Paraneptunicella aestuarii: one gene and its partner. The main gene of each other region encodes a partner of the protein of the gene in region 2 in a complex. Links are inferred from orthologs where the notes say so. Each region holds a gene or a part of one and is shown on either strand. Other genes may lie near its edges. The genes, in order: sdhA and KIH87_RS06840.

Region 1 (10,509 bases), 670 kb from region 2 along the record:
GCGGTCGGCGGCTTCTACAGCAGCTTGTGGCGTATCCGCAGGATACCCCTCTGAAACAGGTAAGCCATACTGCGCAAACAATTGCTTACCCTGATATTCATGCAAATTCATGGTGTTTTTTCCGTATTTAGATGAAAAACTTGTCGCCTTTGCGACTTAACTCAACTAGCCATAGCCGAAGCTATGTACGCTAATCCCTTATAAATAAACCGCCAGATTAACTGGCGGGGCGTCCTGCTAAACTTCAATTCTTTTAAAATCTGTTATACATCCAACAAAATACGTGTTGGATCTTCCAATAGTTCCTTAACAGTCACCAGGAAGCCGACAGATTCTTTACCATCGATAATACGGTGGTCATAAGACAAAGCTAAGTACATCATTGGAAGAATTTCCACTTTGCCATCTACTGCCATTGGGCGATCCTGTATTTTGTGCATTCCAAGAATTGCACTTTGAGGAGGATTAATAATAGGAGTAGACATCAAAGAACCAAATACGCCACCATTAGTGATGGTGAATGTACCGCCTTGCAATTCTTCCATAGACAACTTGCCGTCACGACCTTTAATAGCAAGGTTTTTAATACCCTTTTCAATCTCAGCCAAAGACAATTGATCACAATCTTTTAATACTGGTGTTACCAATCCACGAGGCGTAGAAACAGCCATAGAGATATCGAAATAGTTGTGATAGCAAATATCGTCGCCATCAATTGACGCATTCACTTCAGGGAATCGCTTCAACGCTTCAACAACTGCTTTCACGTAGAAAGACATGAAACCAAGACGAATGCCATGTTTCTTTTCAAATGCATCTTGATATTGCTTACGAATATCCATAATAGGTTTCATGTTAACTTCATTAAATGTCGTCAACATGGCCGTAGAATTCTTGGCATTTAACAAGCGAGTAGCGATAGTCTTACGCAAACGGGTCATAGGAACGCGTTTTTCTGTACGATCTACCATGCCAGTAACTGGAGCGGCAGCTGTAGAAGGTTGAGTTGTACTCGCTGCTGGCGCAGGAGCAGAACCACCTTTCAAATGTGCTTCCACATCTTCACGGGTAATACGACCATTTTTGCCCGTACCACGAATTGATGCAGGGTCGATATCTTTTTCAGCCAACAAACGACGAACTGACGGGCTAAGTGCTTCACTGTCAGAATCAGCTTCTGCTTCTGCTGCTGGTGCTGCCGCAGCAGGAGCCGCTCCGGCACCCGCTACAAATTTAGCGATAATTTGCTCAGCGTTTACCGTTTCGCCTTCCTGAGCCAGGATTTCACTTAAAGAGCCATCGGCAGGCGCGACAACTTCCAACACAACTTTGTCAGTTTCGATATCAACCAAATTTTGATCTCTGGAGACAGCTTCACCCGGCTGTACATGCCAGGTTGCAACAGTTGCATCAGCAACTGATTCAGGAAGAACCGGAACTTTAATATCCATGACTTCACCTTTAGAACTGGATTGAGATTTTGCTTCAGCAGCGGCAGGTTTAGCCTGACCGGCGCTTTCTTCCAATAATGCAATAACTTGTTCAGCTAAAACGGTATCACCTTCAGCACCGGTAATGCTGGAAATAACACCATCATTAGGCGCAACCACTTCCAACACAACTTTGTCGGTTTCAATATCAACCAAATTTTGGTCGCGAGATACTGTGTCACCTTGTTTTACATGCCAGGTTGCCACAGTGGCATCAGCTACAGACTCCGGCAACACGGGAACTTTAATTTCAATTGTCATGGTATTCCTTTAATTAATTTCTAGTGCTTCGGCAACAACCGCTTTTTGCTGTTGGTTGTGTATTGCCAGATAACCTACAGCAGGGGAAGACGATGCGGCACGGCCAGCATAAGTCACTTTTGCCCCTTCAGGGATGGCTTCAACAAAGTGATGTTGACTACAATACCAAGCTCCCTGGTTCTGAGGTTCTTCCTGACACCAAACCCAGTCTTTAACATGTTGATATTTTTGAACAATTGCTTTCATTTCCTCTTGAGGGAATGGGTACAACTGTTCAATACGGATAATGGCAACATCGGTTTGTTCATTCTTGCGGCGTTGTTCTAACAGGTCGTAGTAAACTTTGCCTGAACACATAACCACACGTTTTACGCCTGCCGGTTTAATCTCATCAATCTCATCAATCACTTCGTAGAAGCGACCTTCTGCCAACTCTTCCATGGAAGAGACAGCCAAAGGATGTCTTAACAATGATTTAGGTGACATGACGATCAATGGACGACGTAAAGGTCGGATGATCTGACGGCGCAACATGTTGTACACCTGCGAAGGTGTAGAAGGCACACAAACCTGCCAGTTGTGCCCAGCAGACAATTGCAGGAAACGCTCAAGACGCGCAGAACTGTGCTCTGGCCCCTGACCTTCATAACCATGAGGCAACAATAAGGTTAGACCGCACAAACGTCCCCACTTATGCTCACCAGATGATAAGAACTGGTCGATGACAACCTGAGCGCCGTTAGCAAAGTCACCAAACTGAGCTTCCCACAGTACCAAAGAACCGGGTTCTGCTGTTGCATAACCGAATTCAAAAGCCATGGCCGCCGCTTCAGACAATACAGAGTCATAGATTTCTATTTTCCCTTGCTTGTCACTAATATATTCCAGTGGCATATATTCAGCAGCGTCAGTTTGATTATGTAATACAGCGTGGCGATGGAAGAAAGTACCACGTCCACTATCCTGACCAGTCAAACGGATATTATGACCCGCTTCAAGAATAGTGCCGTAAGCCAATGTTTCAGCCGCACCCCAATCAAGCAGTTTTTCCCCTGCCATCATAGCTTCACGATCCTGATACAGCTTACGCACTCGTGAATGAAGTTTAAACGATTCCGGGTACTCACAAATCTTGGTACCGATACGCTTCAATTCACTCACAGAAACCGCGCCCTCATAGGCAACGTTCCACTCATTCCCGATATAAGGGCTCCAATCAACAGAATGTTCTGTCATTGGACGCCATTCAGGAACAACGCAAGCACCGTGATCCAATGCTGCGCGATACTCATTGACTAACTTATCAACTTCATGCTCTTCAATCACACCTTGAGCAATAAGTTGTTCAGCATAAAGTTGACGAGGAACAGGATGTTTCTTGATTTTCTGGTACATCAACGGCTGAGTTGCATTGGGCTCATCCGCTTCGTTGTGACCGTGACGACGGTAACACACCAAATCAATCACAACATCGCGTTTAAAGGTATTGCGATAATCCAACGCCAGCTGTGATACGAAAAGCACTGCTTCCGGATCATCAGCATTTACGTGAAAAATCGGAGCCTGAACCATCTTGGCGATATCAGTACAATACTGGGTGGAACGAGTATCAATGGTTTTGGATGTAGTAAAACCAACCTGGTTGTTCACCACTATGCGCACTGTACCGCCCACTTTAAAGCCACGGGTTTGTGACATATTAAAGGTTTCTTGTACAACACCCTGACCCGCAATAGCTGAGTCACCGTGAATGGTAATTGGAAGAACCATGGAACCATTGTCGCATTCACGACGATCCAGGCGCGCTCTTACCGATCCCATTACCACCGGATTAACGATCTCAAGGTGAGATGGGTTAAAGGCTAGCGCCAAGTGAACATTGCCACCCGGTGTTGAGAAATCAGAAGAAAAACCTGAGTGGTACTTAACGTCACCCATGCCCAATGATTCATCATGTTTACCTGAGAATTCATCGAACAGGACTGATGGATTTTTACCCATCACGTTAACCAACACGTTCAAACGACCACGGTGAGCCATACCGATAACCACTTCTTTGGCACCGTTTTTACCCGCGTGTTTGATCAAGCCTTTCAACATTGGAACCAGTGCATCACCACCTTCCAATGAAAAACGTTTAGCGCCCGGGAATTTAGCCCCAAGGTATTTTTCCATACCGTCAGCCGCGACCAGACCTTTCAAAATGTCGATCTTGGTTTCACGATCAAATTTAGGTGTGGACTGGGCACCTTCAAAATATTTTTGGATCCAGCGCTTTTCTTCCGTATTGGTGATGTGCATGTACTCAGCACCAATGGAATTACAGTAGGTTCGATTCAGCGACTTATATAACTCGCCAAGCGTCATCTGCTCTTGACCGACGGCATAAGAGCCTACGTTATATACGCTATGAAAATCTTCTTCAGATAGGTTGTGATATGACAGTTCAAGATCTCTTACACGCTCTTGATGCCATAACCCCAGAGGATCGAGATTGGCATGTTGATGCCCTCGAAAGCGATAGGCATTGATTAGCTGTAGAACTTTAACCTGTTTTTGGTCAGCTTCGGTTGCAACTTGTTTACTGGCGGCAACAGGCATTTTAGCCTTTAAACCTTGCTCGGCCATTAAACGGAACTGGTTACGCACTTCACTGTGTTTGGTTTCCAGTGCTACTCCGTCTACTTTCGGCAATTTGTCGAAAACTTCTCTCCAATCCTCACTGACACTCAGTGGATTGTCCAGATAAGCTTCGTATAATTCCTCTACGTAAGCAGCGTTACCCCCAGCCATGTGAGACGATTCCCACCATGCTTTCATCACGCTTTCGTGCATCGTTTGCCCTTTCTCAAACAAATATTAATCGTTAATGGTTGCAGTATAGCCAAAGATCCCATGCACACACAGACAAGCCGTTATGAGCGGAGTGCACTGTTTAAGACATGCTTTGAATACTTCGTTTACTATGCCTTCTTCCTTGCTATGTGGATCTTGCCAAAGCCAGATCCACATTTGCATTCCTGTTACATCGCTCGTTGCAATAACATAGATTTAATCTGACCAATTGCTTTAGTCGGATTCAATCCTTTTGGACATACACTCACACAGTTCATGATGCCGTGGCAGCGGAATACGCTAAACGCATCATCAAGTTCACTCAAACGAGCTTCGGTGGCTGTATCCCTGCTATCAGCAAGAAAACGATATGCATGTAACAGACCCGCAGGTCCAATAAACTTATCTGGATTCCACCAGAAAGACGGGCACGATGTAGAACAACATGCACACAAGATACATTCATACAAACCGTCAAGCTTTTCACGCTCTTCTGGAGATTGCAGATATTCTCTTGCAGGCGGTTGTTTACTGTCATTAATCAAAAACGGCTTGATCTTCTCGTATTGAGTGTAGAACTGGGTCATGTCGATAACCAGATCTCTCACTACAGGCAAACCAGGTAAAGGACGAATAACAATTGTGCCATTCCCCAGGTCTGACAATGGAGTAATACAAGCCAACCCATTCTTACCATTCATGTTTACGCCATCTGAACCACAAACACCTTCACGGCAAGAACGTCTAAAAGACAATGTTGGATCTTGCTCTTTTAATAATAAGAGTGCATCCAACACCATCATGTCCTGACCTTCTTCAACCTCTAGCTTGTAAGACTGCATACGAGGCGCATTATCAACATCAGGATTGTATCGATAAACTGAAAATTCACGCATCATGGATGAAATACCTCTTAATAAGTACGAGCTTTAGGTGGAAACGCTTCGCGAGTCTTAGGCGACATGTTTACTTCACGCTTAATCATAGACTCATCACTCGGTTTATAAATCGAGTGGCACAACCAGTTCTCGTCATCACGATCCGGGAAGTCGAAGCGGCTATGTGCGCCACGGCTCTCGGTTCTGAAGTTCGCAGCAACGGCTGTTGCATAAGCTGTTTCCATCAAGTTATCTAATTCCAGACACTCTATACGTTGTGTGTTGAAATCAGAGCTCTTGTCATCCAGACGGGCATGCTTCAAGCGCTCACGAATTTCTTTCAATTCATTCAAGCCTTGCGCCATCGCTTCGCCTTCACGGAATACAGAGAAATTCAGTTGCATACATTGCTGCATGTCTTTCTTGATTTGAACAGGATCCTCACCCTTACCAGGTTCTGAGTTTTCCCAACGGTTGAAACGAGCTAGCGCTTCATCAACATCAGATTCGCTGGCTTCTCTAGCAGTATCAATTTCGTTTAATGCTTTACCCAAATGCAAACCAGTCGCACGACCAAATACCACCAAATCAAGTAATGAGTTACCACCCAGGCGGTTAGCACCGTGTACAGATACACAAGCAATCTCACCACAGGCAAACAAACCATTTACAGGTTTTTCATTACCGTTTTCGTCGATAGTAATCGCCTGACCATCTACGTTCGTTGGAATACCACCCATCATGTAGTGACAGGTTGGAATAACCGGAATCGGTTCTTTAACAGGATCAACGTGTGCGAATGTACGAGACAATTCAAGAATACCCGGCAAGCGAGACTCAAGCACTTCTTTACCCAGGTGATCCAGTTTCAACTTAATATGAGGACCCCAAGGGCCATCACAACCGCGGCCTTCGCGAATCTCAGTCATCATAGAACGAGCAACAACGTCACGGCCAGCAAGGTCTTTCGCGTTAGGTGCATAACGCTCCATGAAGCGTTCGCCATCTTTATTTAATAGATAGCCACCTTCACCACGACAACCTTCTGTTACCAATGTACCAGCTCCCGCAATGCCGGTTGGGTGGAACTGCCACATTTCCATATCTTGCAAACAAACACCAGCGCGAAGCGCCATACCTACACCGTCACCGGTGTTGATGTGAGCGTTTGTAGTGGATGCGTAAATACGGCCTGCGCCACCTGTCGCCAACACAACTGCACGAGATTTAAAGTAAACCACCTCGCCAGTTTCGATATCAATGGCTGTACAACCAACAACATCGCCGTCCTGGTTCTTAACCAAATCCAGCGCATACCATTCACTGAATACTTTGGTTTTGTTCTTAACGTTTTGCTGATAAAGCAAATGCAACAATGCGTGACCAGTACGGTCAGCTGCTGCTGCGGTACGAGCGCCCTGCTCGCCACCAAAATTCTTGGATTGACCACCAAAAGGTCTTTGGTAGATCTTACCGTTCTCAAAACGAGAGAAAGGCAAACCCATATTTTCCATTTCAAGAATGGCTTCTGGGCCTGTTTTACACATATATTCGATAGCGTCCTGGTCACCGATATAATCAGAACCTTTAACCGTATCGTACATGTGCCATTCCCAGTTATCTTCATGAGCATTACCCAAAGCAACGGTAATACCGCCTTGAGCAGATACTGTGTGAGAACGGGTCGGGAATACTTTAGATAAAAGAGCACAGGACTTGCCTGATTGAGAAATTTGCAAAGCAGCGCGCATACCCGCACCACCGGCACCGATGACTACAGCATCATATTCATGTACTGAAACTTTCACTTAGATACCCCACAAAACAAACAGACCAACGGCAACGTATACGAACGCAATCAAGTTCAGGATAAATTGCAATCCTGCACGAATTTTTGGAGGCTTAACGTAATCCGTTAATACCTGCCATAGTCCAATGCGAACGTGAATCATGATTGCTACGAGCGTAGCTAAAGTGAAGACTTTCATGCCGAGATGAGAGAACAACCCGTGCCATACTTCGAAGGTAATGGTTGGAGTTGAGATGAAAAACCATGCCATGAATACAGTAAAGGCAGTGATAATTGCCGCAGTTGCTCTGAGGGAGACAAAATCCTGCACACCATCACGCTTCAGGGTTGCCTGATTTGTTACCATAATACAACTCCAATCACGATAGTTATGATCACCCAAAGCACTATCGTCACTTTGGCACTATTATTACCTGACTCAATCTCTTCCCAGTGACCAAAATCCATCACAACATGACGCAAACCAGCCAGCAAGTGATAAGTCAATGCTGACACTGTGCCAATTGCGATAACTTTGCCTATAAAGCCATTCATCAATTCTTGAACTGTCGCGAAACCTTCAGCAGAAGTTAATGACATTGCCCAAGCGCATATTACAAATAAAAGCGCAAAGAACATTGCCACGCCAGTAACGCGATGAAGAATCGAAGAAATAGCAGAAGGAGGGAAACTAATCGTATTGAGTTGTAAATTAACTGGTCTTTGTTTTTTCACCATTATCGCCTGTTACCCTTGCGGGCTTTCAAATTTCACATCTCTCAAGAGACTAGTAAATTGCCACAAAAATGCCAAATCACGAGTCTCCAGCTACCTGCAAGATGTCACAGCATTAACAAATAAAATAATTGAAAAATTATTTTGCACTAAAATCGTAGGGTCTTAGCTGTGACGCCGCAAAAGTATATAAGTGACGCGCAGCAAAAACAATTTTTGTTACACCCAAAAATAAACATTTTTACGAGATTATTTAGAGATCGGATTTCTTGTGATATGGATTTAACAAATGCTTCACATTTATTTCACAGAATGCACGATTTTTAACTAACATCTTATTTTTAGCTAACATCTTTTTAAGCGTAAGTCCCATTTATCATATGTATTTAGATCATTATTTAAATTTACTTTGTTCATTACGCAATCCGCCACTAGCATTGGTATACTTAAGCGATGCATTAAAATTGACTTATGCTGGTAATAACAGTACAAATAGCGGCGCTTAAATTCTGCGGGGTCGCATATGTCCCGAAAACACCCAGAAAAACTTCTTAAGGAGAGTTTTATATGGCAGACAAAACAGCCATTCTGAAAGTAGGTGATAAAGAGATTGAACTACCTATTTTAAGCGGCACGGCAGGACTTGATGTCATTGACGTACGAGCTCTTGGTAAAATCGGAATGTTCACTTTCGATCCGGGCTTCATGGCAACAGGTTCTTGTGAGTCCGAAATCACCTTCATTGACGGCGATAAAGGGGTGTTGCTGCACAGAGGCTATTCAATTGAAGATCTAGCCCGCGACGCGGATTATCTTGAAGTCGTTTACATGCTATTGCACGGCGAAGCGCCAAACGAAAAGGATTATCAGGAATTCAAATCAACTATCACTCGTCACACCATGGTGCATGACAGTGTCAATGATTTCTTTAAAGGCTTCCGTCGCGATGCACACCCCATGGCAATGCTGTGTGGTACTGTTGGTGCGCTTTCTTCTTTCTACCATGACGATTTGGCTATTCATGATCCGGAACAGCGTTTAAGAAGCGCCATCCGTTTGGTCGCCAAAATGCCTACATTGGTAGCGATGTGTTACAAGTTTAACGTTGGTCAACCTTTCGTTTACCCACGTAACGACTTGTCTTATGCAGAAAACTTCCTGAATATGATGTTCTCTGTACCTGCTGAAGAATACAAAATCAGCCCAACCATTGCTCGCGCTGTTGATCGTATCTTCACCTTGCATGCTGATCACGAACAAAATGCTTCTACTTCTACCGTTAGATTAGCGGGTTCTTCTGGCGCTAACCCTTATGCATGTATTGCTGCTGGCGTTGCGTCTTTGTGGGGTCCAGCTCACGGTGGTGCAAACGAAGCGTGTTTGAATATGTTGAAAGAAATCGGTTCTGTTGATCGCATTCCAATGTTTATTGAGAAAGCAAAAGACAAAAACGATCCTTTCCGTTTGATGGGCTTTGGTCACAGGGTTTATAAGAACTATGACCCTCGCGCAACCGTCATGAGAGAAAGCTGTCACGAAGTATTGAAAGAGCTGAACCTTAAAGATCCGTTGTTAGATGTAGCGATGGAACTTGAGCGTATTGCTCTGAGTGACCCATACTTTGTAGAGAAGAAACTCTTCCCTAACGTTGATTTCTACTCTGGTATCGTATTAAAAGCAATTGGTATCCCGACTAACATGTTTACCTGTATTTTTGCTTTGGCACGTACTGTAGGATGGGCTTCTCATTGGCACGAAATGCTAAGTCAACCAGGTCAAAAGATTGGACGTCCTCGTCAACTTTATACGGGTAAAACTCAACGTCCATTCAAGTCTATTAAAAAATAATTTTAATGACTTACCATTCTAAAAATAGAGGCTTAATAGCCTCTATTTTTTTATTTCCTTTCCTGAATTAAATAAAACTGAATTAAATAAAAATAACCTACCCCAAAGAAAAAGAATGAATTCAAATTAAAAATTGAATTGGCTCGAATAATTTGACAGGTAAGAATTTTTTTAGCTTTAATTACACCTTTGTCATGGAAACACAGAGATTGCGTATGCAAATCTTTAGTTTCAATAAGGAATAATTACATTATCCAGTGTAGTTTTTTCGTGCTTTTATAAGACTTTAGTCCGATAATGCGCTGGCATAAAAAAAAGCAATTTCGAAATCGCACACAATAAACGGTACTCGTATGAAAATTAACAGCAAAGCACCTTTAGCTATTGGTGTGGCATTAGCATTGTCTAATCCCTATGCCTTAGCTCAGGAAAACGACAGTAAAAAAGACGAGAAATCTCTTGAGTTGGAAGTCATCATGGTTACCGCTCAGAAAAGAACTCAAAACGTTCAGGAAGTTCCAATTTCTGTTGCCGCACTAACCAGCAAAGAAATGGACATCATGGGTTCTTCAGGTATGGATGTTCGTGCCCTTTCCATGAGAATTCCCAGTCTATTAATCGAATCCTCTTTCGGACGTACTTTCCCACGTTTTTATATTCGTGGTTTGGGTAA
Region 2 (10,423 bases):
TTGCTCGATGAGCTTGCCTTCCATATCCAGCAAATCCAATTTCAGCAGTAACCCGCTGTCGTACGCCAACCAGACAGTAAAACTGTATCGACTGCCATCGGCACTGACGATACGAATTTGCTGCGCAGGCAAACCAGAAATACGACTCTTGCCGACCAGCACTATATCGTAGGCATTTTGCAACAATTCAGGTGGCTTAAAAAACTGTTTAGGGATTGGCCCATTGATGTAATTGGAACGAATACTGTAAGGCTCCCCATTGGGCTCAAAGTAACTCACTTTGTTCCCAATACGGAATGCCTCTCGCCCGGGGCCATTCAACAGGCTAAGATGCTCCATCTCAATGCCATCCTGAACACCGTGACGCCACAGATAAGGCTCGGACTCGCCATTAGGTTTTGTGACAACAAAGGTAATTCGGTAATTCAGATTGTGCAGGCTGGAACGCAACTTATCCAGCCATACAACTGCCGCGCCTGACGTTCGGGAAACATCAGAGCGGGCATCAGCCAAAGAGGTAAAAACCAAGCTCGCTATCAGTAGCAAGCTTGCAACATATCTATTTATTATCTGGATGTCCGCTATCTTTGTTCGTACCCTCATTCGATGCATCATCTGGGGTATTTGAGTTAGGTTCAACATTACTCTTCCGACGTACTTGTTGATTATGATCGTTCAAATAAGCATTTAAGCGACGTCTTTGCTCCATAACATCATTCCCCGGCAAAGAGCGAGTTTGCTCCAAACTCACAGGTGACAAACCACCTTGAATACCAGAAACAGGAATAACGGGAGTGGCGCTAAATGGCTGTTCAGCGACAGGGGTATTGTACTGTTGATATCCGAGAATAACAGCAACGGCGACAGTCGCGGCAATCGCAAACTGCCCGGTTTGTTGCACCAAAGGCGTAACAGAACCTTTTGATCCCTTACCGAAAAAGCTTTTCAGTAACGATGGCTTGGGCGCCATAATCACTGGTTCTTTCTCAATGGCTTTGGCAATACTGTCAGACAAATCCAAATGCAATTCGGTCGGTAATTCGTTTTTCAGTCCGTCTTTAATTATATGGTAACGGTGCCATTTACTGATGAGTTCTGGATCACTACGGAGCTCTTCGAGAAACTTTCCATCCTGATGGTCGCCGTCAATATACGCTGACAGGCTCTCGATTTTACGTTGCGTCATAATACCTCAATGCCACGGCTTATTTTATTATTCAATTAGCACACTTACTGTGTATCGACAAAGATCATGTTCTCTTTGTAGCACTTAATCTTTGTAATACTTTATCTTTGCAACAATGGTTGAATCACTGCATCAATTGCTTCCCGAGCTCTGAATATCCTGGAACGCACCGTTCCTACCGGACAATCCATCACACTGGCAATATCCTCGTAACTCATTCCCTCAATTTCACGTAAGGTAATCGCCATACGTAAATCTTCGGGTAACTTCTCCACTGTTTCAAACAACAATCGGTTAATTTCTTCCGTTAGCAATACTCGTTCAGGTGTTGAATTTTCTCTCAACGAGTCACTGCCATCGTAAAAGTCTGCTTCCTCTGCGTCAACATCATTCGTTGGTGCTTTGCGCCCTTGCGATGCAAGGTAATTCTTGGCTGTATTCACTGCAATACGATATAGCCAGGTATAAAACGCACTTTCCCCTCTAAAATTCGCTAACGCTCGATATGCTTTTACAAAAGCTTCCTGTGTCACATCAGCAACATCACCGGAATTTTTCACATATCGGGATACAAGATGAGCAACCTTATGCTGGTATTTGGTTACCAATAAACCAAACGCATTCTTATCACCACGCTGTACCCGCTCAACAATTTGCTGATCTGTCGCTTGCTCGCTCATTCGAGCCGTATCTCCTATTTCTTCTTTTGTCACCCGAGGGAATCAAATCGTTTAGCACACTTTGCTACCAGCTTTAATTAAAGCGGCTTTCACAATGCAGGCAAGTTTATAGCGATTCATCTCGCTTGAACAGGCTAAGCATTAAATGTAAACCACCTAATCAAGGCCGCTATCCATATGCAGTTTCCCTGAACATTTTGGGTGTTTGGCTCAAGTAAGCAACTTAATAGACTACAGCACCATGAAAAAGTTCTGAAAAATGTAAAAATAAATTGCATTAAGATTAAATTCAGACAAAAAACGCACTTCAATGTACATTTTTCAATCAAAACCGGTTGGATTCCTTTTTTAATTTCCCTCGCTTAACGGTATGATGAGCGCCTTGTTTTGCACAATGATCCTCTTGCATACACGCTAACATACGCAAAAGTACGTTTCTGCCAAGATCATTCAGGTATGATTAATTTCATTGAGCATTAGACATATCACCCTTATTTAAACAGTAATAAAGGCAATTAACTTCAATCCTATGAACCAACCCGTTGAATATTCATGTGATGTGCTTGTCATCGGTAGCGGCGCAGCAGGCCTCAGTCTGGCATTAAAACTGGCACAACACTGCCAGGTCGTCGTCATTAGTAAAAGCAAAATGTCTGAAGGCTCCACAAAGTATGCCCAAGGCGGCATTGCTGCAGTATTCGACGAAGAGGATTCCATTGCGTCACACGTCCAGGACACCATGCTGGCTGGTGCAGGCATCTGTGATCAGGACATAGTGGAGTTTACCGCGCAGAATGCTAAAGACTGTATGAACTGGTTGATTGACACTGGTGTTGATTTCGATGAAGAAACCGATGCCCAAGGCGGTACTCGCTATCACCTGACTCGTGAAGGTGGTCACTCGCACCGACGCATTTTGCACGCAGCTGATGCAACAGGTAAAGCGGTGCAATACACCTTGTCGGAGGCTGTACAAGCGCACCCAAACATTACATTGATGGAAGGTTTCAACGCTATCGACCTGATCACCAGCCAAAATAACAGTAAACAATGTTTAGGCTGTTATGTATGGAACAGAAAGATTGAACAGGTTGAAGTGATCCGCAGTCGCTTTGTCACACTTGCCACCGGCGGAGCCAGTAAGGTTTATCAATACACATCCAACCCGGATATTGCCAGTGGTGACGGTATCGCAATGGCTTGGCGTGCAGGTTGCCGCGTTGCCAATATGGAATTTAACCAGTTTCACCCGACTTGTTTATATCATCCCCAAGCCAAGAATTTCCTGATAACCGAAGCGCTACGGGGCGAAGGTGCTTATTTATGCCACGCCGACGGCAGCCGCTTTATGCATAAGTTTGATGAGCGTTTGGAATTAGCGCCTCGTGATATTGTGGCACGAGCTATCGACTATGAAATGAAGCGTCTGGGCGCCGACTGTATGTTCCTGGACATCAGTCACAAGCCAGCAGAGTTTGTCATCAAACATTTTCCGAATATTTATAAGAAATGCCGTTCTCTGGGCATTGATATCACCCGCGATCCCATTCCTGTTGTACCCGCAGCCCACTATAGTTGTGGCGGTGTCATGACGGATAAGAACGCGAAAACCGATCTGGACAACGTCTATGCCATCGGTGAAGTCGCTTACACCGGATTACACGGCGCTAATCGTATGGCGAGTAACTCTTTGCTGGAGTGCGTAGTATTTGCCCATGCTGCCGCAAAAGATATTTTGTCTCGCTTGAATGAAGAAGTGTCAAACGAGCCCATTAGAGCCTGGGATGAAAGCCGGGTTAGTGATTCAGATGAAGAAGTGGTTATCCAACATAACTGGCACGAACTACGCCTGTTTATGTGGGACTACGTAGGCATTGTGCGTACTAACAAAAGGCTCGAACGCGCTATGCATCGTATCGAATTGCTGAAACAGGAAGTACAGGAATACTATGCACACTTTAGGGTCAGTAATAACCTGCTAGAATTGCGTAACTTGCTAACAGTCGCGGAATTAATCGTTCGCTGTGCCATGGAACGTAAGGAAAGCCGAGGCTTGCACTACAATCTGGATTACCCGGATCAACTTGCTGAATCTGGCCCAACCGTGCTTTCACCCACCATAGTTTCGAAAACGCATCCGAAAACACATTAATCTGAATTGGCAACTTAGCCTCTGTGATGCTGATAGCGGATCGCTAAACACAACCTGCGATAATCAGCATCACTCAGTTCATCAGAATATAAACAAACCCACAGTTTCTGTTGCTGCATGTTAGTCAGGTGCAGCCATAAACACCAAGGTATTGCCCTTGAGCGAGATGAGATCTGCCACTGAATGCCCGGATTAAGCAACAAAGCGAACTGCTTATCACTCCCCGTGTTATCTAACTCACAAAGAGATTGCATTCGACCATCAGGCATGAGCGACAACACAAAACCTGTGCGCCATCGCTTACGCAATAATTGATATGTGTGAATCAATAACAGCAGAGTTAAAAGCAACTGCATATACAGTTGCATAGGCAACCAATCAGGCTGCCATAACCAGACAGAGGAAATAAAAACCGCCCCGATGGTAACTATCGAATAAGCGCGAAACCGGGCAGGCGTTACCTGAATTCTATACTTTGACTCTATCGAGAATGACATTAACCATCCTGGCATATTCGGGGTCTTCACACTTGGCATGTCCCATAAACCAAGCAAACAAATCCGGATCGTCGCACGTTAATAAGCGCTCGAAGAGTTCTTTATCTTCGTCACTTAATTCGTCGAATGCTTCTTCCACAAAAGGCATAAACAGCACATCCAACTCCAACATCCCGCGACGGCAAGCCCATTTCAGTCGAGAAACACGTTTCTTATCAAACATTCAATCTTCACTTAAGTTGCATTTTTCCAGACGCAAATTTATTAAAATCTGCTTGAGTGTTGCGATTATAGCCCCATATTGCCAGCATATAAACGCACTCAACAGATTTTAATAACGAGAACGAATATGTCTGACCTTACTCTTTGTCCTATTACTGAAAAATCCATCATTCTGGTCACAGGTGAAGACAGACAGCAATTTCTTCAAGGGCAAGTCACAGCCGATTTAACCCTGTTATCCAGCGGGCAATCAACCCTTGCCGCTCATTGCAGTGCCAAAGGGAAAACCTGGGCGATATTTCAAGTCTTGTGTGCTGACGATCACTATTTACTTATCACTGACAAAGGGTGCACCGAGAACAGCCTTCGAGAATTGAAGAAGTATTCGGTTTTCTCCAAAATTGAATTCACCGATGTTAGCGAACAATACCAATATTGGGGTGTTATCACGGAACAGTTTCCCGTCTCGGCAATGGAAAAGTTGGGGTTAGCAAGCCCAGATGAAAATACACCCAGCCAGTATGCTTCTCATGCCAATGGCGATATCTGGTTAACTCAACTTTCCCAACCTGTGACACGTTTTGCGCTTTTACTACCGAAGTCCTTAACAATAGAAAACATCTTGTCTAGCGCCACATCCGCCGAAGAAAACCTGTGGAATGCGCTAGATATTCAGGCAGGCATTCCTAAACTCAACGCTGAACTGAGCGAAGAGTACGTGCCTCAAATGATGAACCTTCAGGCATTAAACGCCATTAGCTTCAAAAAAGGCTGTTATATGGGGCAGGAAGTGGTGGCTCGTACCAAATATCTAGGCAAAAACAAACGCGCCGGAGCCATTTTGGAGAGCGCAGTAGAAGCGTCAATTCCTCCGGGAGAAACTCTGGAACTTCAATTGGGAGAAAACTGGCGTCGCATCGGCACGGTGCTATACAGTGCAACAGAGAGCAGCGCTACAGAGAAAAACACAACAGAAGCAGGAAAAACCTGGGCATTTGCCGTTCTGCCCAATGATTTGGAAGAGTCACCATCAATACGCTTACAAAGCAATCCCGATATTGTCTTTCAAGTATGTCCTTTGCCCTATTCTCTTGAGGGCTAACTCGCGATTCCAAACGACTCGTCGAATCAATCCATGGATTATCAACAGCCGCTTCCCTGCGGCTGATAGAGAACTTGTTCCTTTTCACTGATATAAGATAAAAAGCACATCAAAAATAGTGCAAAAATCTCAAACTCAATGAGTTACAATTAGCGCTCATTCTAGATAAATGGTTAATCCTATGAAAATTGCTCAAGATACTGTAGTAGCAATTCACTACACAGTCTCCACTCCCGATGGTGTCGATATTGATAGCACCGCCGGCGATGAACCTCTTCAATTCCTGTTTGGTCACGGTCAGTTGATTATTGGCTTGGAAAATGCGTTATTAGGCCGTGAAGCTGGCGAGAAAATGCAAACCACCGTTCCCGCAGCAGACGCTTACGGCGAACGTCACGACCAACTGGTTCAAGCTGTACCGAAAAATATGTTCGAAGGTATGGAACCTCAAGTTGGTATGCAATTCAGAGCCTCTACCGATCACGGCGACCAGTCGGTGATTATTATTGATGTAAGTGAAGATCACGTTGTTGTTGATGGCAACCACCCACTTGCTGGCCACGATTTGTCATTCGATGTTGAAGTAGTTTCAGTTCGCCCTGCAACTGCAGAGGAAGTGCAACACGGTCACGCTCATAGTCCAGGTGGCTGTGGTCATAACCACTAATAACTATTTTCCGGGAGCGTCATATTCAGGCGCTCTCTTGCAACTTTCTATTTCTTACCATTATCCACATCAATTCGATTATTTTTATACACATTTTGTCGATTATCGACACAAATCCATACACTTTTGTATAAACGTAAAGCAATCTTTGCCCTTCACATTCACAAAATTGCAATATAATCCCCCTCCGAAGTAAAGGATTTAGGCTACTATGCCGAACCATCTTTAAAAGATTGCCTTTGACAGACAAAAAGCCCTTCTGTCAGCGACAGAAATCAGAATTATAACTACGTAGAGAGTCCGAATGAAAAATCAGTTCCCACTCCTGCCAAATACCAAAAGACTACTGTGTCTCTGTTTACTTGGCTTGAGCTTCACAACATTGGCTGTTGAGAAAAGCTCAGAGAATGAAAACGAAGCATCTCTAACCAAAACCACCGAAGAAGCAGAGAAAAAAGAATGGGATGTTCTTAATCCTCCATTTCCTTTGCACAGTGTCAAAATAGACACGAACGAAACAACCTGGTCCAGCCTGGATGTAACCCCAGATGGCAAGCACATTGTGTTTGATATGCTGGGTGACATCTACATGATGAATATCGATGGCGGCAAGGCAAAAGCCTTAACCCAAGATTTCGCCTGGAACATTCAACCAACCGTAAGCCCGGATGGTAAAACCATCGCCTTTATTTCAGACCGTGGTGGCATTTCCAACATCTGGACGATGGATCTGGAAGGGAATAATCTCAAGCAAATCAGCACAGAAAAGAAAAACCTGATCCACTCCCCTAAATGGAGCCCCGATGGTCAGTATCTGGTAGCAACAAAAGGCATTATGTCTCGTCGTAGTATTCCTGCTGGTGAAATCTGGATGTATCACGTTTCAGGCGGTGAAGGCGTTGCCATTCAAGAACGCTCCAATGGCAAGCAAGATCAGAAAAACCAAGCTGATCCAAGTTTCTCTCCAGACGGTAGATACATCTATTACACTCGCGATATCACTAGCGGCCACATCTTCTCCTACAATCGTGACCCATTGAAATCAACGTTTGCTATCAATCGTTACGATACCTTGGAAGGCGAAGTTGAGCGTTATATCTCAGGCACAGGTGGTGCAGTTGTACCCACACCATCCCCCGACGGTCGTTATGTTGCCTTCCTCCGCAGAGTAAAAGAAAAAACCGCGTTGTTCCTGAAAAACGTCCACAATGGTGAAGAAACCATGTTGACTCTGAACATGGAGCACGACAACCAGGAAGGCTTTGGCTCCGAAGGTTACTTCCCTTACTTTGACTGGACGCCAGACTCCAAGTCTCTGGTTTACTGGACAGCCGGTAAATTTCACAAGTTAAATATTAAAGACAACTCAATTAACGACATTCCAGTCAACATCGAAGCCAAGCTGCAATATGCGGATGCCCTTCATTTTGATGTGGATGTTGCACCGGACGAATTTGACGTAAAAATGCTGCGCTGGTCACAGAAGTCGCCCAATGGACAACAAATTCTGTTTCAAGCCTTAGGCAAACTTTACGTAAAAGATCTGAAATCAGGAAACGTCAAGCGCTTAACCAAACAAGATGATCACGATGAATTCTACCCACGTTACTCCAACGATGGAAAATACATTGTTTACAGCACCTGGAATGATCAGGAACTGGGTAGCATCAAAATGGTGTCAGCCAAAGGCGGCACAGGTAAAACCCTGACCAAAGAGCCGGGGCATTATGTTAGTCCCAGCTTTTCTACCGACGGTAAGAAAATCACTTATGAGAAATTCACTGGTGGCTATCTACTTCCTCCCAAATGGTCAGTAGACCCAGGCATTTATGTTCTGGATATCAAAACCCAAGACACCAAGCGTGTAAGCAAATCAGGTTCAGCCCCTCATTTTGCCGGAGACAATGATCGCGTTTATTTCACCGACAGCGTTTCAGCACCTTACCCTGAACTCCAATTAGCAAGTGTTGACCTTAACGGTGAAGATCGTCGCGAACATTTATACGGAGCCGACAAGGTACAGGAATATCGTTTGTCTCATGACAAAAAGTGGGTTGCTTTCATTGAACAATACAAAGTGTATGTTACCCCCTTTGTTGAAGTAGGTAAGCGCCAAACACTCAACGGCAGCAACAAAGCCATGCCGGTTAAACAATTATCAAGCCGCGCTGGTCAATATCTGAATTGGAGCCCTGACAGCCAAACAATCAGCTGGTTCCACGGCCCTCGTTTCTTTGAACGTGATCTAAAAGACGCATTTGACTTCGTTGCAGGGGCGCCAGAAGCATTACCAGAGCCAGAAGCTGAAGGCTTAAATCTGAGCTTCAAACAAAAATCAGACAAACCAACGGGTTACAAAGCGTTAGTTGGTGGCAACATTGTTACCATGAGAAATGCCAATGTGGAACAAGAAGTCATCGAAGGCGGTACGGTACTGATTAAAGACAATCGCATCGTTGTTGTTGGAAAGAATGTTGATATCCCTAAAGGCACTGAAATTATCGACGTAACCGATAAAACTGTCGTTCCGGGATTGGTTGATGCTCACGCTCATGGCGCTCAAGGTCGCAAGGAAATCATTCCACAGCAAAATTGGATGATGTACTCCAATGTCTCATTTGGTGTAACCACCATTCACGACCCATCGAACAACAGTACGGAAATCTTCGCTGCTGCTGAGCAACAAAAAGCAGGGAACGTCGTTGCACCACGCATATTCTCTACCGGGAAAATCCTTTACGGTGGCGAGCTTATCAGCCATAAATCGGTGGTAAATTCATACGAAGATGCTCTATTCCATGTTCAGCGTTTAAAAGACCAAGGCGCCATTTCAGTTAAGAGCTACAATCAACCTGCTCGTGCTCAACGTCAGCAAATTCTGGCAGCGGCTCGAGAACTCAACATGATGGTCGTGCCAGAAGGCGGCGGTAAGTTCCATCAAAACCTGAGCATGCTGGTAGATGGTCACACTGGCCTGGAGCACTCCATTCCAATTGCATATGGTTATAACGACCTGACAACACTCTGGTCCTCAACCAAATTCGGTTACACCCCAACATTTATCGTGTCATACGGCGGCATGATGGGTGAAGAATACTGGTATGACAGAACAGAAGTATGGAAAAACGAACGCTTGTTGCGTTACACACCTTCGTTCCTGTTAGATGAGCGTGCGATTCGCCGTACAACAGCACCTGACGAGCAATACAATCACCCTCGCGTAGCCACTTATGCGAAAAAGCTACGAGACAATGGAGTTAGTGTTCATATTGGTGCCCACGGTCAACGTGAAGGCTTAGCTGCTCATTGGGAACTATGGAGCATGGTTCAAGGCGGATTCACGCCTTGGGAAGCACTGCGCGGCGCCACTATTGATGGTGCAACGCATTTGGGAATGGGTAAAGACATGGGTAGCATCGAAAGCGGCAAATTAGCGGATTTGGTTGTTATTGATGGCGATGTATTAAACGATATTAGTAAAAGCGAATTCGTCACTTACACCGTGCTAAATGGCCGCGTATACGAATCTGCAACCATGAATGAAGTAGGTAGCAAGCATAAACGTCACAAGTTCTTCTTCGAAGACGACAATGTCCAATTCATGCCAAAAGAAACAGCGGTAGAAATGCAAAACAAAGCTGAACTATACCACTGGGTTCACTAGTCCAATCTTTCAGCCATCCTCAAAACATTGGGGATGGCTACTTTACCTCTCATACAACTCGTCTGTCTTTATAATTACTAGATGCTTGAGGACTATAACACGTACTTCGAGTCCCTTTACTCTTCAGCCTCGGCTAAAAACGTGAAAAACTTCAGCTAAATATTCCAATTACTTTGCAACATTAGTAACTTAACGAACCTAATGTGATAGTCTTCACTCACTGATTCCCCCCGTGCATCACTACCTTTACCTA

What was found.
Region 1: the proteins of KIH87_RS06840 (region 2) and sdhA are in contact, whole or in part, in a crystal structure (PDB 6C12), measured with the Escherichia coli proteins. The link is inferred for Paraneptunicella aestuarii from one-to-one orthologs.

Annotation. Positions count from the first base shown.
Region 1 is NZ_CP074570.1:2,312,289-2,322,797, reverse strand. What follows is about bases 4,887-7,885. They hold sdhA (succinate dehydrogenase flavoprotein subunit), read right to left. Parts: upstream 7,273-7,885; coding sequence 5,500-7,272; downstream 4,887-5,499. Other genes in these bases: sdhC (succinate dehydrogenase, cytochrome b556 subunit), read right to left, coding at 7,614-7,885; sdhD (succinate dehydrogenase, hydrophobic membrane anchor protein), read right to left, coding at 7,273-7,620; KIH87_RS09570 (succinate dehydrogenase iron-sulfur subunit), read right to left, coding at 4,887-5,485. Outside these bases: sucC (ADP-forming succinate--CoA ligase subunit beta), read right to left, coding at 1-111; odhB (2-oxoglutarate dehydrogenase complex dihydrolipoyllysine-residue succinyltransferase), read right to left, coding at 264-1,751; KIH87_RS09575 (2-oxoglutarate dehydrogenase E1 component), read right to left, coding at 1,761-4,586; more of KIH87_RS09570, read right to left, coding at 4,775-4,886; more of sdhC, read right to left, coding at 7,886-7,988; KIH87_RS09550 (citrate synthase), read left to right, coding at 8,556-9,836; KIH87_RS09545 (TonB-dependent receptor), read left to right, coding at 10,190-10,509. UniProt on the Escherichia coli protein: Two distinct, membrane-bound, FAD-containing enzymes are responsible for the catalysis of fumarate and succinate interconversion; the fumarate reductase is used in anaerobic growth, and the succinate dehydrogenase is used in aerobic growth.
Region 2 is NZ_CP074570.1:1,644,785-1,655,207, reverse strand. The notes cover bases 3,113-6,025. They hold KIH87_RS06840 (FAD assembly factor SdhE), read right to left. Parts: upstream 4,739-6,025; coding sequence 4,487-4,738; downstream 3,113-4,486. Other genes in these bases: KIH87_RS06830 (FKBP-type peptidyl-prolyl cis-trans isomerase), read left to right, coding at 6,021-6,025; ygfZ (tRNA-modifying protein YgfZ), read left to right, coding at 4,865-5,839; KIH87_RS06845 (protein YgfX), read right to left, coding at 4,033-4,515; nadB (L-aspartate oxidase), read left to right, coding at 3,113-4,018. In the rest of the region: KIH87_RS06865 (MucB/RseB C-terminal domain-containing protein), read right to left, coding at 1-546; KIH87_RS06860 (sigma-E factor negative regulatory protein), read right to left, coding at 560-1,186; RNA polymerase sigma factor RpoE, read right to left, coding at 1,288-1,866; more of nadB, read left to right, coding at 2,396-3,112; more of KIH87_RS06830, read left to right, coding at 6,026-6,506; KIH87_RS06825 (amidohydrolase family protein), read left to right, coding at 6,811-10,170. UniProt on the Escherichia coli protein: An FAD assembly protein, which accelerates covalent attachment of the cofactor into other proteins.